Regions from separate parts of the Streptomyces violaceus genome, predicted to be linked through region 3. Evidence: predicted binding sites of a transcription regulator. Region 3 holds the regulator's gene; each other region holds the start of a gene.
What was found. Region 3 encodes HrcA, which represses chaperone genes, less so after heat shock. Its sites were predicted from a motif close to TTNGCACTCNGNNNNNCNGAGTGCNAA; they were not measured.
Positions count from the first base shown of each region.

Region 1: the regulator HrcA is predicted to act here: its motif matches at 2,160-2,186, upstream of groL (chaperonin GroEL).
Region 2: the regulator HrcA is predicted to act here: its motif matches at 1,616-1,642, upstream of groES (co-chaperone GroES).

Region 1 covers NZ_CP107911.1:4,941,578-4,945,293, reverse strand. Annotated here, with positions in the region: gene OG542_RS22380 (NADH:flavin oxidoreductase) at 1-193, opposite strand, end outside; gene groL (chaperonin GroEL) at 373-1,998, opposite strand; gene OG542_RS22370 (cold-shock protein) at 2,331-2,534, opposite strand; gene OG542_RS22365 (ubiquitin-like small modifier protein 1) at 2,983-3,258, opposite strand; gene thrC (threonine synthase) at 3,362-3,716, opposite strand, start outside.
Region 2 covers NZ_CP107911.1:3,499,000-3,502,715, reverse strand. Annotated here, with positions in the region: gene OG542_RS15525 (polysaccharide deacetylase family protein) at 1-870, shown strand, start outside; gene OG542_RS15520 (polysaccharide deacetylase family protein) at 903-1,583, shown strand; gene groES (co-chaperone GroES) at 1,789-2,097, shown strand; gene groL (chaperonin GroEL) at 2,219-3,716, shown strand, end outside.
Region 3 covers NZ_CP107911.1:6,036,343-6,040,058, reverse strand. Annotated here, with positions in the region: gene OG542_RS27210 (nitronate monooxygenase) at 1-214, opposite strand, end outside; gene dnaJ (molecular chaperone DnaJ) at 453-1,589, opposite strand; gene hrcA (heat-inducible transcriptional repressor HrcA) at 1,589-2,605, opposite strand; gene OG542_RS27195 (MBL fold metallo-hydrolase) at 2,777-3,508, shown strand; gene OG542_RS27190 (DUF3097 domain-containing protein) at 3,540-3,716, shown strand, end outside.

The DNA of each region.
Region 1 (3,716 bases), 1.1 Mb from region 3:
TGACGATCAGGCCGACTCCGGCCGCGGCACGGCGGGAGTAGTACGAGATGACGTCCTCGCCGGGGACCCCGCCGGGGGAGAACATGCGCGTCATCGGTGCCATCGCGATGCGGTTCGGGACGGTCAGACCGTTGAGCATGACGGGCCGGGACAGGATTTCGGCCGCGCGGGAGGCGGAGGCGGCGACGGTCACGTGGGGACTCCTTGGATACCAGACAGTATGTGCATGCGCATGGGACGTAGGCGTCAACGGCCTGGCCCGCACACGGCATCCCGTCCGCGCTGTGATCCCGAACACGCCCGAGGGCGGCACCCCCTGTTTCCAGGGGGTGCCGCCCTCGGTACTGAAGGACGGTGATCGACCAGGGTCGATCAGAAGTCCATGTCACCGCCCGGCATGCCGCCGCCGGCCGGGGCAGCGCCCGCCTTCTCCGGCTTGTCGGCGATGACGGCCTCGGTGGTGAGGAACAGCGCGGCGATGGAGGCGGCGTTCTGCAGCGCGGAACGGGTCACCTTCGCCGGGTCGATGATGCCCTCGGCGATCATGTCGACGTACTCACCGGTCGCGGCGTTCAGGCCGTGGCCGACCTGGAGGTTGCGGACCTTCTCCACGACGACGCCGCCCTCGAGACCACCGTTGACGGCGATCTGCTTCAGCGGGGCCTCGAGCGCGAGCTTCACGGCGTTGGCGCCGGTCGCCTCGTCACCCTCGAGGTCCAGCTTCTCGAAGACGCTGGAGGCCTGGATGAGGGCCACGCCACCACCGGCGACGATGCCCTCCTCGACGGCCGCCTTGGCGTTGCGCACGGCGTCCTCGATGCGGTGCTTGCGCTCCTTGAGCTCCACCTCGGTGGCGGCACCGGCCTTGATGACGGCCACGCCGCCGGCGAGCTTCGCCAGGCGCTCCTGGAGCTTCTCGCGGTCGTAGTCCGAGTCGCTGTTCTCGATCTCGGCGCGGATCTGGTTGACCCGGCCCTGGACCTGGTCGGCGGAGCCGGCACCGTCGACGATGGTGGTCTCGTCCTTGGTGATGACGACCTTGCGGGCCTTGCCCAGCAGGTCGACCGTGGCGTTCTCCAGCTTGAGGCCGACCTCCTCGGAGATCACCTCGCCGCCGGTGAGGATGCCGATGTCCTGCAGCATCGCCTTGCGGCGGTCACCGAAGCCCGGGGCCTTGACGGCGACGGACTTGAAGGTGCCACGGATCTTGTTGACGACCAGGGTCGACAGGGCCTCGCCCTCGACGTCCTCGGCGATGATCAGCAGCGGCTTGCCCGACTGCATGACCTTCTCCAGGAGCGGGAGCAGGTCCTTGACGTTGGAGATCTTGGAGTTCGCGATCAGGATGTACGGGTCGTCGAGGACGGCCTCCATACGCTCCATGTCGGTCGCGAAGTACGCCGAGATGTAGCCCTTGTCGAAGCGCATACCCTCGGTGAGCTCCAGCTCCAGACCGAAGGTCTGGGACTCCTCGACGGTGATGACGCCTTCCTTGCCGACCTTGTCCATGGCCTCGGCGATGAGCTCGCCGATCTGGGTGTCGGCGGCGGAGATGGAGGCCGTGGAAGCGATCTGCTCCTTGGTCTCGACGTCCTTCGCCTGCTCCAGCAGGGCGGCGGAGACGGCCTCGACGGCGCGCTCGATACCGCGCTTGAGGGCCATCGGGTTGGCGCCGGCGGCTACGTTGCGCAGGCCCTCCTTGACCAGGGCCTGGGCGAGAACGGTCGCGGTGGTCGTACCGTCACCGGCGACGTCGTCCGTCTTCTTGGCGACTTCCTTGACCAGCTCGGCGCCGATCTTCTCGTACGGGTCCTCGAGCTCGATCTCCTTGGCGATGGAGACACCATCGTTGGTGATCGTGGGGGCGCCCCACTTCTTCTCGAGGACGACGTTGCGGCCCTTGGGGCCGAGCGTCACCTTCACGGCGTCCGCGAGCTGGTTCATGCCGCGCTCGAGGCCGCGCCGCGCCTCCTCGTCGAACGCGATGATCTTGGCCATGTGAAGTGGTCCCTCCAGGACTGGGGGTGATTACTTCGGACCGCGCCCGCGCCCGCGACGGACGGCTCGCCAGCCTCGTGGTTCCTTCCCACCCGGCCTGCGGGCCTCACCGACCCGGTCCTTACGTTGTCACTCTCACCTTCAGAGTGCTAACGCAATGATTAGCACTCGGGCATGGCGAGTGCAAGCGCCTCCCGGGGATCGGGCAGGGCCGTCAGCCGCCCGCGAACACCGCCGGGCGGGCCCTTCGAGCAGGCCGAAGGGCCCGCACCCCGGGGGGTACGGGCCCTTCAGAGAAGACCTGCCGCTTGCGGTTTGTCGTGGTCGCGCGTTCAGGCAGCGACGCGAACCATGTCGGCCTGTGGACCCTTCTGGCCCTGCGAGATCTCGAACTCGACCCGCTGACCCTCTTCAAGGGTGCGGTAGCCGTCCATCTGAATCGCGCTGTAGTGGACGAAAACATCCGCACCACCGTCGACCGCGATGAAGCCGTACCCCTTCTCCGCGTTGAACCACTTGACGGTGCCCTGAGCCATGCCTAACTCCCCTATTACTGGCCCTTGCACAGACCCGCACTTCGCGGATCCGGGTCAGACCTCACCCCCCACGGATTGGGGGCGTGCGCCGGAACGCGTCGACCGCGGCCGAATGTATCTGTCCAACTGCCCTCTGCAACAGGTCAATCGGACGAGAATTCTGGACGCGCAGGATCCGGAATGTGGGGAGAATTCGCCTGACTTCAGGGCAAGTCGGGCCACGCAAAGGGAACAAAAGCCACAAAAGACGCACACACTTTGGCTACATCTTGTCGGGCGCGCGGCAGGAATTCAGGGTGCCCGATCAGGGGATCGGGATCGCGTTCCCCAACTGTACCGCGCTCAACCACACAGAATTGCCCCCTCCGTTTCTCTCACGGAGGGGGCAATTCGATGAACTCTCAGTGACGGCCGTTACCGATGGTAATAATCAAGCCGGTCGACCGGTTCAGCCGCCGGCGACGGCCGGAATGATCGACACACCGGCACCGTCCGGCGTCGCCGTCTCAAGACCCTGCTCGAACCGCACGTCGTCGTCATTGACGTACACGTTGACGAACCGGCGCAGCTTGCCCTGGTCGTCCAGCACCCGGGCGGCGATCCCGGTGTGGTTCTTCTCCAGATCGGAGATGACCTCCCCGAGGGTCGCCCCCTCGGCAGTCACCTCGGCCTTGCCGCCGGTGTAGGTACGCAGGATGGTCGGGATGCGAACGGTGACGCTCATCGGAATATGACCTCCGGTTTCGATTGAAGCTACGGCTGGGGCGCGTCCCAAGGGGCGCGGGGAACTGCGCGACCAGCCCCCACGGGCCCGCAGCAAGCAACGGTCAGGCGAGCCCGGCATCCCGGAACGAATCCAGGTTGGGCCGAATGGTCGCGGTGAGCCCCGTGCCCGCCACCGCGTCCAGCGTCTTCAGACCATCGCCCGTGTTCAGGACAACCGTGGTCTTGGCAGGGTCGAGCAGCCCGCTCTCCAGCAGCTTCTTCGCCACGCCCACCGTCACACCACCGGCGGTCTCCGCGAAGACACCCTCGGTCCGCGCGAGCAGCTTGATCGCCTCGACGACCTGCTCGTCGTTCACGTCCTCCACCGCACCACCCGTACGGCGGGCGATGTCGAGCACGTACGGACCGTCCGCCGGGTTGCCGATCGCCAGCGACTTGGCGATGGTGTCCGGCTTC
Region 2 (3,716 bases), 2.5 Mb from region 3:
GGCCTCGTCGTGCTCGCCCTCGCTGCCATCGCGTCGGGCTGCGCGCAGGCGGACGCCGGCCAGGTCGTGCCGGCCGGCGGTCAGCAGCCCCTCGAGGCGCCCCCGGCCCGCGCGCTCGACTCCTACGCCACCAAGCTGCGCGCCGCGCACGCCGCCCGCATCGCCGCGGCGCACCGCTGGGGGCTGCGAAGGGTCCCGCTGGTGGCCCCGCCGGCCCCCGGGAAGAAGCCCAGGATCAGGACCCGCAAGGGCTTCGAGGTGGACGGCCACCGGGAGCTGGATCTTCCGCCCGTCTTCACCACGGTCCCCACCCGGGACAAGGTCGTCTTCCTCACCATCGACGACGGCGCCGAGAAGGACCCGGCGTTCCTGCGGATGATGAGCGACCTGGACGTCCCGTACACCGCCTTCCTCAGCGGCTACCTGGTGAAGGACGACGACCGCTACTTCCGGCAGATGCAGGCCAGGGGCGCGGTCCTGAACAACCACACCCTCTGGCACCGCTACATGCCGGGTCTGCCGTACCGCGCGCAGCGGCGCGAGATCTGCGGCATGCAGCGCTTCATCGAAAGGCGCTACGGCACCCGCCCCACCCTCTTCCGCCCGCCCTTCGGCAGCTACGACAGGGCGACGCTGCGCGCCGCCAAGGCCTGCGGCATCGAGTACGCCCCCCTCTGGAACGCGGAGGTCTTCGCCGACCACTGGGAGTACCGCGAGCCGGACCGGAGGCTGCGCCCGGGCGACATCGTCCTCACCCACTTCCGGGGCCGCGAGCAGTGGAAGGGCGCGATGCCCGACATGATCCGCCGCTTCCTGAACAAGGTCACGGCCGAGGGATACGCGGTGGGGCGGCTGGAGGACTACCTGTGAGGCGGCTGCCGGCCGCCGCGCTGTGTGCGGGCATGCTCCTGCTGGCCGGGTGCGCCGGGACGGCGGGGGAGCGGGCGGGGCCCGCCGACGGCCGCGCCCAGGACCCGGTGTACGAGGCGACCCGCAGGCTCCCGCCCGTCGTGGACCGGGTCCGCACCCGCGACCCGGTCGTCTTCCTGACCTACGACGACGGCGCCGAACGCGACCCCGGCTTCGCCGGCCTCGTCAGCGAACGGCGGCTCCCGGTCAGCCTGTTCCTCACGGACAGCGTCGCGGGCCCCGGATACGGCCACCTGGCCCGGCTGCGCGCGGTCGGCGCGTCCCTCCAGAACCACACCCTCGACCACCCGGCCCTGCGCGGCCTGCCCTACGCCGGCCAGCGCGCCGAGATCTGCGGCCAGCAGCACAAACTCCGCTCCCGCTTCGGCATCCGCCCCCACCTCTTCCGCCCGCCCTACGGCACGTACGACACGACGACCCTGCGCGCCGCCGCCGACTGCGGCATCAGGGCGGTCGTCCTCTGGCGGGCGTCCCTGTCCGCCGACGGCGAACTGACGTACCCCCACGGCGAGCCGGGCCTTCGTCCCGGCGACATCATCTCCGTGCCGTCGGCCCGGACGGAGTCCATGTCGCCGACTGCGCGGACCGTGCGGCTGCTGAGGGAGATCGAGGGGCAGGGGCTGCGGGTGGGGCGGCTGGAGGACTACCTCTGACACGAACTCCCCGGCCGACGCGCCGCCCGCAATTGGCACTCCGCTTGACCGAGTGCTAATCACGGTCATAGTCTCAGGTCTGGCACTCCCCACTGGAGAGTGCCAACACAGCGACGGGCAGGTCCGGCACCCGCGACGACGGATCGACCTGGTCGCCACCTCAGACAGTTAACCCCGTGAGATCTCCGAAGGGGGAGGTCGGATCGTGACGACCACCAGCTCCAAGGTTGCCATCAAGCCGCTCGAGGACCGCATTGTGGTCCAGCCGCTCGACGCCGAGCAGACCACCGCCTCTGGCCTGGTCATCCCGGACACCGCCAAGGAGAAGCCCCAGGAGGGCGTCGTCCTGGCCGTGGGCCCGGGCCGCTTCGAGGACGGTAACCGTCTTCCGCTCGACGTCTCCGTCGGCGATGTCGTGCTCTACAGCAAGTACGGCGGCACCGAGGTGAAGTACAACGGCGAGGAGTACCTCGTCCTCTCGGCCCGCGACGTGCTCGCGATCGTCGAGAAGTAATTCACCCGGCATTACCAGCATTGCAGTGAACTGCGCCCCTGGCCCCCGCGATCTTATGAAGCCGGGCGTCGGGGGCGCGGTTCGTTTCACCCACGTTTTCCGAGAGGGCTGAACCGCTCCCATGGCGAAGATCCTGAAGTTCGACGAGGACGCCCGTCGCGCCCTCGAGCGCGGCGTCAACAAGCTTGCCGACACGGTCAAGGTGACGATCGGCCCCAAGGGCCGCAACGTCGTCATCGACAAGAAGTTCGGCGCCCCCACCATCACCAACGACGGTGTGACCATCGCCCGCGAGGTCGAGGTCGAGGACCCGTACGAGAACCTCGGTGCCCAGCTGGTCAAGGAGGTGGCGACCAAGACCAACGACATCGCGGGTGACGGTACGACCACCGCGACCGTGCTCGCCCAGGCGCTCGTGCGCGAGGGCCTGAAGAACGTCGCCGCCGGTGCCTCCCCGGCCGCCCTGAAGAAGGGCATCGACGCCGCGGTCAAGGCCGTGTCCGAGGAGCTCCTCGCGACCGCCCGCCCGATCGACGAGAAGTCCGACATCGCCGCCGTCGCCGGTCTGTCCGCCCAGGACCAGCAGGTCGGCGAGCTCATCGCCGAGGCGATGGACAAGGTCGGCAAGGACGGTGTCATCACCGTCGAGGAGTCCAACACCTTCGGTCTGGAGCTGGACTTCACCGAGGGCATGGCCTTCGACAAGGGCTACCTGTCGCCGTACTTCGTGACGGACCAGGAGCGCATGGAAGCCGTCCTGGACGACCCGTACATCCTCATCACGCAGGGCAAGATCTCCGCCATCGCGGACCTGCTGCCGCTGCTGGAGAAGGTCATCCAGGCCAACGCCTCCAAGCCGCTGCTGATCATCGCCGAGGACGTCGACGGCGAGGCGCTGTCCACCCTCGTCGTGAACAAGATCCGCGGCACCTTCAACGCCGTCGCGGTGAAGGCCCCCGGCTTCGGCGACCGCCGCAAGGCGATGCTGCAGGACCTCGCGGTCCTCACCGGCGCCACGGTCGTCTCCGAGGAGGTCGGCCTCAAGCTCGACCAGGTCGGTCTGGACGTCCTCGGCTCCGCCCGCCGCATCACCGTCACCAAGGACGACACCACGGTCGTCGACGGCGCCGGCAACAAGGACGACGTGCAGGGCCGCGTCGCCCAGATCAAGGCCGAGATCGAGTCCACCGACTCCGACTGGGACCGCGAGAAGCTCCAGGAGCGCCTCGCGAAGCTGGCCGGCGGCGTGTGCGTCATCCGCGTGGGTGCCGCCACCGAGGTCGAGCTCAAGGAGCGCAAGCACCGTCTGGAGGACGCCATCTCCGCGACCCGCGCCGCGGTCGAGGAGGGCATCGTCTCCGGTGGCGGCTCCGCGCTCGTCCACGCCGTGAAGGTCCTCGAGGGCAACCTCGGCAAGACCGGCGACGAGGCCACCGGTGTCGCGGTCGTCCGCAAGGCCGCCGTCGAGCCGCTGCGCTGGATCGCCGAGAACGCCGGCCTGGAGGGCTACGTCATCACCTCCAAGGTCGCCGAGCTGGAGAAGGGCCAGGGCTTCAACGCCGCCACCGGCGAGTACGGCGACCTGGTCAAGGCCGGCGTCATCGACCCGGTCAAGGTCA
Region 3 (3,716 bases):
GCATGAAGACGTTCACGCCGAAGGGCCTGCTCGTGAGGCTCCGGAGCTGCTTGATCTCCTGGTACACCCCGTCGGCGGTTTTGTACCCGGCGGCGAGGAATCCGAGCCCGCCCGCCTCGCACACGGCGGCGGCGAGCTGCGGTACGGAAACGCCACCCGCCATGGGGGCCTGCACGATCGGGTGCGGGAAGAGATCGGTCAGCGCGGAGGACATGAGCGCATGTTGTCACGTCCTCCGAACAACCCCGAAACCGGCCTGCCGTGTGGCATAGACCAGAGGACTGGGCCCATCCGGGGGCAGTCCCCCGGCCCCTCAACCGCAGCCGGACCACCCGCCTCGGCGCGCGTTGAACACATCCTTCAGCCGCGAGAACAACCCCTGCTGCCCCGGCTGACTGTGCCTGCCCGGGGGCCCGCCCCCCGGACTCCCAGCAGCAGCCGGACCACCCGCCTCAGCGCCCGTTGAACGCGTCCTTGAGCCGCGAGAACAACCCTTGCTGCCCCGGCTGGAACTGCCCCGTAGGCCGCTCCTCGCCCCGCAGCTTGGCCAGCTCGCGCAGCAGCCGCTCCTGCTCGGGGTCGAGCTTCGTCGGGGTCTGGACCTCGACGTGGACGATGAGGTCGCCGCGTCCGCCGCCCCGCAGGTGCGTGATGCCCCGGCCGTGCAGCGGGATCGACTGGCCGGACTGGGTGCCCGGGCGGATGTCGACCTCCTCCATGCCGTCCAGCGTCTCCAGCGGCACCTTCGTGCCGAGGCACGCGGCCGTCATGGGGATCGTCACCGTGCAGTGCAGGTCGTCGCCGCGCCGCTGGAAGGTGGAGTGCGGAAGTTCGTGGATCTCGACGTAGAGGTCACCGGCGGGACCGCCACCGGGCCCGACCTCGCCTTCGCCGGCGAGCTGGATGCGCGTGCCGTTGTCGACACCGGCGGGGATCTTCACGGTCAGGGTCCGCCGGGAGCGCACGCGGCCGTCACCGGCGCACTCCGGGCACGGCGTCGGCACCACGGTCCCGAAGCCCTGGCACTGCGGGCAGGGCCGGGACGTCATGACCTGGCCGAGGAACGACCGGGTGACCTGCGACACCTCACCGCGACCGCGGCACATGTCACACGTCTGCGCACTCGTCCCCGGCGCGGCACCCTCGCCGCTGCAGGTGTTGCAGACGACGGCCGTGTCGACCTGGATGTCCTTCGTCGTACCGAAGGCGGCCTCGTCGAGCTCGATCTCGATACGGATCATCGCGTCCTGGCCGCGGCGGGTGCGCGAGCGCGGACCGCGCTGCGACGCCGTGCCGAAGAACGCGTCCATGATGTCGGAGAAGTTCCCGAAGCCTCCGGCTCCGAAGCCGCCCGCACCGCCGCCGGCGGCCTGCGAGAGCGGGTCGCCGCCGAGGTCGTAGACCTGCTTCTTCTGCGGGTCCGACAACACCTCGTAAGCGGCGTTGATCTCCTTGAACCGCTCCTGGGTCTTCGGATCGGGGTTGACGTCCGGGTGCAGCTCGCGTGCGAGCCGCCGGAAGGCCTTCTTGATCTCTTCCTGCGACGCGTCGCGGCGCACGCCGAGTACGGCGTAGTAGTCCGTGGCCACTACGACTCCGCCAGGATCTGTCCGACGTACCGTGCCACTGCGCGTACCGCTCCCATCGTTCCCGGGTAGTCCATGCGGGTCGGTCCGACCACGCCGAGCTTGGCGACTGCCTCGCCGCCCGAACCGTAGCCGACCGACACGACGGACGTGGAGTTGAGTCCTTCGTGGGCGTTCTCATGACCGATACGTACGGTCACGCCCGGATCCTTCGCCTCGCCGAGCAGCTTGAGGAGCACGACCTGCTCCTCAAGCGCCTCCAGCACCGGCCGGATCACCAGGGGAAAGTCATGCCCGAAGCGGGTGAGGTTGGAGGTGCCGCCGATCATCAGCCGCTCCTCGTTCTCCTCGACGAGCGTCTCCAGAAGCGTGGAGAGCACCATGGAAACCGTACCCCGGTCCTCGTGCTCGAACGCCTCCGCCAGATCCTCCACCAAACTCGGCACATCCGCGAAACGGCGGTTCGCGACACGGCTGTTGAGCCGGGCGCGCAGATCCGCGAGCGAGGCCTCGCCGAAGGGCGCCGGGCAGTCGACCACACGCTGCTCGACCCGGCCGGTGTCCGTGATCAGCACGAGCATCAGCCGCGCGGGCGCGAGGGAGAGCAACTCCACATGCCGCACGGTCGACCGGGTCAGCGACGGATACTGCACGACGGCGACCTGGCGCGTGAGCTGCGCGAGCAGCCGTACCGTACGCGCCACGACGTCGTCGAGGTCGACGGCGCCCTCGAGGAAGTTCTGGATCGCGCGCCGCTCGGGCGCGGTCATCGGCTTGACGCCGGCCAGCTTGTCCACGAACAGCCGGTAGCCCTTGTCGGTGGGGATGCGCCCGGCACTGGTGTGCGGCTGGGCGATGTACCCCTCGTCCTCGAGGGCCGCCATGTCGTTGCGGACGGTGGCCGGGGAGACGCCGAGGCTGTGCCGCTCGGTGAGGGCCTTGGAGCCGACGGGCTCCTCGGTGCCGACATAGTCCTGGACGATGGCGCGCAGCACCTGAAGCCTGCGTTCACTGAGCATCGCGCACACCTCCAGATGTCGTCCGCCTGCTGCCCTGTCTGTCCGGCCTGGCACTCTGCGCGTGCGAGTGCCAGCATTCCCCGGCCCAGTGTACGGCGGTGGGGTGCACCCCCGGCAAGGCTGGTCGTGCGCTGTCGTGCTCAGAACGAGTGTCACCGCTAGCGTCGCCGTATGAACGTGACTTGGGAAGAGCTCGGGTGGGAGCGGGTGGCCGCCGGTGTGGGGCGGTGCCGGCTGCCGGTGTGGGACTGCACGATCGGGCTCGTCGCCGGCGAGGGCGCGGTCCTCATGATCGACGCGGGGTCCAGCCTCGCCGAGGGCGCGAAACTGGACGCGCAGGCACGGGCACTCACCGGTCACCGTGTGACACATCTCGCGCTGACCCACCCACACTTCGACCATGTCTTCGGCGCCGCGGCGCTCTCGGACACCGAGGTGTTCGGCGCGGTGGGCGTGGACGCGCTGCTGACACGGGTGCGGGACCGCGAGGAACTGCGCGAGGACGGGGTGCGCCAGGGCCTGGCGGCGTCCACGGCCGAGGAGGCGGCGGAGCGGCTGGTCCCGCCCGGCCACCTGGTCTCCGGCGAGTGGACGCTCGACCTGGGCGGCGGCCGCCAGGTGCTGCTGGCGAACGTCGGCCCGGGGCACACCGCGCACGACCTGGCGGTGCTGGTGCCCGGTGATCCGGAGGTGGTGTTCTGCGGGGACCTGGTCGAGGAGTCCGGAGAGCCCCAGGCGGGGCCGGACGCGGTGCCGTCCCACTGGCCTGCCGCCCTCGACCGGCTGCTCGACCTGGGTGGCGAGGACGCACTGTACGTGCCCGGTCACGGAGCGGTGGTGGACGCGGCGTTCGTCCGGGCCCAGCGGGACGCGCTGGCGGCGCGTTTCGGCGTGTCGCGGTGATCGCCGTACGCCTTCTCCTATCGTCATTCGAATGCGCCAGTACTCTCCGGACCTGACTCCGCCGTGGAAGAAGCCGAAGCCGGTGCCCGAGGTTCCGGCGGAGCCGGGCCTGGTGGTCGAGGAGCCCGGAAGCGGCTTCTGCGGCGCGGTGATCCGGTGTGAGGCGGGCACGGTGACGCTGGAGGACCGCTTCGGCAAGCACCGTGTG